Regions from separate parts of the Shinella sp. Sh6 genome, predicted to be linked through region 2. Evidence: riboswitches for the same ligand, from Rfam matches in the RefSeq annotation. Region 2 holds a riboswitch; the other holds the start of a gene.
What was found. Region 2 has a riboswitch for cobalamin ahead of bluB (5,6-dimethylbenzimidazole synthase). Riboswitches for the same ligand answer to the same signal wherever they lie in the genome.
Positions count from the first base shown of each region.

Region 1: it holds a riboswitch for cobalamin, as region 2 does, so the genes downstream of both, ACZ5TO_RS14800 (ABC transporter substrate-binding protein) here and bluB (5,6-dimethylbenzimidazole synthase) in region 2, are expected to answer to the same signal.

Region 1 covers NZ_AP044005.1:3,086,805-3,089,860, forward strand. The annotation lists gene ACZ5TO_RS14795 (FecCD family ABC transporter permease) at 1-695, opposite strand, end outside; gene ACZ5TO_RS14800 (ABC transporter substrate-binding protein) at 692-1,723, opposite strand; cobalamin riboswitch at 1,904-2,134, opposite strand; gene ACZ5TO_RS14805 (hypothetical protein) at 2,459-2,608, shown strand; gene ACZ5TO_RS14810 (protamine-2 (modular protein)) at 2,737-3,042, shown strand.
Region 2 covers NZ_AP044005.1:1,792,835-1,795,890, forward strand. The annotation lists gene ACZ5TO_RS08800 (DUF2865 domain-containing protein) at 1-621, shown strand, start outside; gene bluB (5,6-dimethylbenzimidazole synthase) at 614-1,309, opposite strand; cobalamin riboswitch at 1,356-1,572, opposite strand; gene ACZ5TO_RS08810 (diguanylate cyclase domain-containing protein) at 1,604-3,056, opposite strand, start outside.

The DNA of each region.
Region 1 (3,056 bases), 1.3 Mb from region 2:
ACGGAAATCCCGAGGGAGGCCGCAGACTCGGAGCCGAAAGCGAAGGCATCGAGTGCGCGTGCATGAAGAAGGCAGACCACGAGGCCGGCGAGCGCCGCCGGCACCGCCAGCCAGGCATCCGGCCAGCGCACGCCGGAAAGATTGCCGAGCAGCCAGAACATGATGCCGCGCGCCTGCTCCGCCGTCGCCGCCTTCGTGACGATGAAGGACGTGAGTGCGTTGAAAAGCTGTGAACCGGCGACACCGGCCAGAATGATCGCCGCCGTACCGCGCCCCGCTTTCAACGCCAGAACGCTCACCAGTGCGAAGGCGACGACAGCGCCCAAGAAGGCGCCGAGCGGCATGGTCAGGAAGCCGGCGCCGATACCCAGAATGGCGACGCCGACGGCGCCGGTCGAAGCACCGGCGGAAATGCCGAGGATATAGGGATCCGCCAGCGGGTTGCGCAGCAGCGATTGCAGCACGACGCCGCAAAGCGCGAGCGCCGCTCCGCAGGAGGCCGCGACCACGGCGCGGCTCAGCCGGTAGCTCCAGACGATGCCCTCGTCGATCGGCTCCAGCGGATAGCCCGCATCCCACAAGCGGTTCGCGATCGTCTGAACGACGGTGGAGAACGGAATCGCCGTTTCCCCGATTGCCGCGCCGAACCAGAGTGCGGCGAAAAGAACGACGAGCGATGGGGCTGCGCGGCTCACTGGGCGAGGCCGGCTTTGGCGATGCTGTCGGCCAGCAGTTCAATGCCTTCGATCGTGCGGATCGTCGGGTTCATCGCCTGCGCATCCATATCGAACACATAGCCTTTGGCGACGGCCGGCATCAGGCTGGCCACGGGGTCGGACTTGAGAAAATCGAGCTTCGCCTCGAGGCTGTCGAGCGGGTAGCGCCGCCGCTCCATCGACCCGGCGACGATCATCGTCGGGTTTGCCCTGGCGATGGTTTCCCAGCCGACAGTCGGCCATTCGTCATCCGTCTTGATGATGTTTTCGATGCCGAGAGCCGACATGATGTATCCCGGCGCACCGTTCCTGCCCGCGACGTAGGGATCGGCATCCGCGGCGCTCGAGAACCAGAAGACCGCCGAGAGCTTTCCCTTGGCCGAAGCAACCTTGGCCCGGGCCGCCGCCTCTCGCGCCTTCAGGTCCGCGACGACGGCCTCGCCCTTGTCCTGGACGTTGTAGATTTCCGCCAGCTCGCGGATCTCCCGATAGACGAGGCCCATGGTGAAGACCTGATGGCGCACGCCGTCGCTGGCGGCGGAGTTTTCCTTGCCGACGCAATCGGACGGCGAGGTGTAGACCGGGATACCCAATTCCTCGAACTGCTCGGGCTTGGCCACGACCCCTTCCGGGCCGACCTGCCACTGGAATTGAACGGTGACGAGGTCCGGCTTCCTGGCGAGCACGCTTTCGAAGCTCGGATCATTGTCGGCCAGGCGGTCGATCCTGGCGTTGACCTCCTCATAGCCCTTCAGGACCGGCCCGACCCAGAGCGCGGTGCCCGCGACCTTGTCGGCAAGGCCGAGAAGATAGAGAATTTCGGTGCTGCTCTGGCCGATCGACACGGTCTTCGTCGGCGCCTTGTCGATGGTGATCTGGCGGCCGCAATTCTGCAGGGTCAACGGATAGGCGGTCTCGGCGGCCTGCACGTGACCGGCAAGGATGGCGGTTGCCAGCGACGCGAGAAGGAAGCCCGCTCGAAGCGACGTCTTGAAAAGCGATATCATGATTTTTCCCCGAATACGGATTGAAAGCCGAGCAAGGCGGCACGGCCAAGCGAAGGACGGTCAAGCCGCCCTTGCGATCGAACGATCCACGGATTGGGGAAAAGGCGGCGTCGGTCGACGCCGCGAGGCGCTGGTGATCTTCATTGCATGCTCCTGTTCCGGGCTTCCCCGCCCGTGACGATGGATCGATGGATGACGGCAGGTCTCCTGGCTTACGGATATCCGCTGTCCATCTGCCTTCCCGCGCGGATCGCGCAGTGGCATGGCGCTATGCGCCACAAGGATGGACGGCAATCCGCTTACAGTTGCGGGGGCAGCCACGGTTTTGGTCCCATGCGGGTCGTCCGCACCGTGTTCCCTATTATTCCCCTCCGCCTCATGGGTAGGGGAACCGTCGCGACCAGTTAATTGAGAAGCTGGCGGCAGGTCAAGGCCGGACATGAAACCGCCGCGGAGGCGCGTCCATCGCTTGGTGGTGCGTGCCCTGTCGACGACGCTCGCCGTCCCGCGCGCCGGCGGGTTGATGAAGCTGCGGCTCATGGCCGCTCCGGGGTTGACAGCATTCGCTTTGTGACGTTATTACGTTCCAAGAATTTATGTAATGTAATAACGTTAATTCCATGGAGAGCAAGCCCCGATCATCCGTTCAGTTCGGCTTCGATCGATTCGGAAGGAAAGCCGTGCTGCGGCAGGCAAACCGCCTGCGCATTCACACAACAACGTCCGCGGCTGGCGGTGGCCGACGGCAAGGTCGCCATCACCGATCCGCGCCATTCGCTCGTCCGCCTCGTCGATCCTGAAACGCTGGAGGAAACGGGCACGATCGCCGTCGAAGGCCGGCCCTTCGCCATCGTCGCCGTCGGAGGCTCCGGCGCTTCGCACTGAGACCGCGCCGGGACCCGGAGCCAAGAAGCGGCTCCGGGTCCCGTGCCCATCCATCGTAGAGCCATTCAGGAACCATTCAGGCTCTTCTTCGTTCAATCGCCAGACGTGGCGCAAAATTGGAGGAGAGCATGGATCGGCGATCGTTTCTGACCGGATTGCTTGGACTGGCCGGCACCGCGGCCTTGGCTTCGGTAGTCAAACCGGAAATCGTGCAGGCTGGCATCGTCAACCCCGGGGACATCGGCTCCGGGAGCGGCATTCTGGGCGACCTGGAAGGCTCCGAGCCGGATGTAGTGGATGTCCGCCATCGCCGCGGACATTGGCACCGGCATCATCGCCACCATCGGCGCAGGGTGTGGCGCCGCGTATGCCGCCGTGCCCGTATTCACGGCCGCTGGCACCGTCGCTGCTGGCGCGAGCGCGTCTGGATCTGAGCTCCGAGATCCGG
Region 2 (3,056 bases):
CTGCGTACGCTCGACGAGACGCGCACCTTGCCGCTCGGCACGGCGCCGGAGGGCAGCGAGCGGCTGCAACTGCGCCGGCTCGGCGGCTCGGGCCACGGCAACCTGCGCACGGTCTGCGTGCGCACCTGCGACGGCGGCTTCTTCCCGATCTCCTCCAACGCCTCGCCGATGGATTTCCGCCGCGACCAGCAGGTCTGCGCGATGATGTGCCCGCAGACGGAAACCGAGCTCTTCTACCAGTCGATGGCCGAGGGGCAGGAGACGGAGCAGATGACGTCCACCGTCACCGGCCGGCCCTATGTCGAGCTGCAGAACGCCTTCTCCTACCGCACGCGCGATCTCTCCAAGCCGGGAAGCTGCGGCTGCAACCTCTCGGCCTACTACCAGGACATGATCAAGCGCGAGAAGGTCGCCAGGGGCGAGACGGACGAGCCGGCGGAAGGCTCCGTCACCGATATCCGCACCCTGCCCAAGGCCACCGTGGCGAAAAAGCCCGTGACGGTCGAGGAGCGCGACTACGATCCGGCAAAGCACAAGGTCCGCACGGTCGGGCCGGTCTTCCTGCCGTCGAGCGAATCCGCCATAGACCTCGGTCGCCCGGCCGATGCCGGCGTCAACTGACGCCCGCCCCCTCCGGCCACCGCTCCTCGAACACCAGATCTTCCAGCGGCAGGCGCTGGCGCCAGCCTTTCACCGCAAGCTCCGGCTCGCCATAGAGCTGGTCGATATAGCCGACGCAGAGCCAGGCGACAATCTCGACATGCTCGGGAATGGCGAGCGCCTGCCGGATATCGCTGTCGTGGAAGATGCTGACCCAGCCGACACCGACGCCCTCCGCCCGCGCGGCGAGCCACAGGTTCTGCACCGCGCAGACGGTGGAATAGACGTCCATGCGCGGATTGTGCGTGCGCCCGAGCACCACGGTGCCGCCCCGCGTCGGATCGCAGGTCACGCAGATGGAGAGCGGCGCCTTCAGGATGCCTTCGAGCTTCAGCGCGCGGTACGCGGCCTGCCGCTCGCCGGCAAACATTTCGGCCGCCTCGGCATTGGCCTTCAGGAAGGCGGCATGCACCGCCCGCCGCGTCGCCTCGCTGCGCACCAGAAGGAAGTTCCACGGCTGCATGAAGCCGACCGACGGCGCGCTGTGGGCCGCCTGCAGCAGGCGGCCGACGAGATCGTCCGGCAGGGGCTCGGGCAGGAACTGGTCGCGCACGTCGCGGCGCGTTTCGATGGCACGGTAGACGGCCTGCCTCTCCTCGCAAGAAAAGGCGCCCGCCCGGACCAGAGGATCCAGGGGTTCGGTTCGCATCGTCATCTCCCCAACAATGCGTGCAACCTTCCGCCGTCCGCGCGGGTGCGGTCTATCTTGCCAGGCCGGTCTTCTGACTCCGGTTCGCCTGGCCGCACCTGCCTTCCCGGTTGAAAAACCAGTGGCAAAAGCCTGAATCGACTCAGGCTTTCAAGGTCCAGCCATCCCCGTCACAGCGTTGGGCACGTTCCGGTCTTGGAGCGCTTCCGCACCGGATTCCCGATTCTCCCGCCGAAGCGGGCACCTGACGGGAAGGATATGCGCACGCCTCCCGCGCCCGATCAAGCCCCCGCGTCAGGCGGCGCGCGCCGCGGCAGCCTCGGCGACCGCCTCGCTGCCGATATCGCCGGCATGGACGGCGCGGTTGCGCCCGCCGTTCTTGGCCGCGTAGAGCGCGGCGTCGGCCATCACCATGACGTCGTGGACCGAGCCGCCGTGCTCGGGGAACTGGGCGATGCCGGCGCTGCCGCCGATGAGGAGCAACTGGCCGTCATAGGCGACGGGCACCTGCGTGTCGCGCACCAGATCCTCCGCGAGCGCCACAAGGTCGGCGCGGGCGTATTCGCCCGCAAGCAGCACGCAGAACTCGTCGCCGCCGAGCCGGGCGACCGTGCCGCGCGGGCCGATCCTGTCGGAAAAGCGCCGGGCGACGGCCTGCAGCACCGTGTCGCCGGCCGCATGGCCGTGCCGGTCGTTGACGGCCTTGAACTTGTCGAGGTCGAGCGCGAGGATCGCGAAGGGCTTGTCCTCTCCCTTGCGCACGGCCCGCGAGACCTCCTCGTCGAAGCCGCTACGGTTCTTGAGGCCCGTCAGCGGGTCGTGCCGCGCGAGGAAGGCGTTCTTCGCCTCGCTGCGCTGGAGCGCCTTGACGAGGGAGGAGAAGCGCACGGCGACGAAGAGCATGACCGCCGCGAAGGCGACAACGAAGATCGCGATCTGCGGCACCGCCGACTGCCAGACGAAGGAGCCCGGCATGTTCGGGCGCCAGGAGGCGACCATGGGATTGTAGCCGTCGCCGCCGACCGGCGTCATCAGCAGGCCCGGCTCCTCCGTCACGATGGGCGTGAAGCCGAGATCGTGCACGCCGAGGCGGCTTGCCGTGTTCGCCAGCATCTTGCCGGAGACCGGCTTGACGGTGACGAGCAGGATCGGCTCGCGGCGGCTCGCGGGAATGTAGAGGGTCTTGGGAATGACCGCCTGCACCACGACGATGCTCATGACGCGGTCGATGAGGCGCATGCCGGTGACATGGATATTCGGCAGCGCCGGTGTCAGGAGATCGGGGTCGCGCCTGGCGCGGGCGACCTGCCAGCCGCCGCGGTCGGGCGAAAGCGCGGCGCGGTAGGCCTGTTCGGCCCGGCGCGTCAGGTCGCTCACCCAGTAAAGCTTCTCGCGCGCCTTGCGCTCGGAAACCGCCTTTCCATTGTGCACGCCGAGGATCTTCTCGCCGTCCGGCGAGGTGAAGATCATCCAGGAAAAGCCGAAGTCGGCCCACATCCAGTCGCGGATCTGGTCGCGGATGAAGGCGTGGCCCGGCATGCCGTCTTGCAGCTCCTGGAAGGTCTTGTCCCAGAAGGAAATCTGGCTCTGGTACTGGACGACCTGGTCGATCTGGTGGCTGAACTCGTTGCGCACCAGCGTGCGCTCGGTCTCGGCGACGAAGCTGTCGGCCCGTTCGATCGAATATTCCAGCACGAAATAGTTGGCGGCCACGAACAGGCCGACGATCATCACCGCCGCCGCCCGG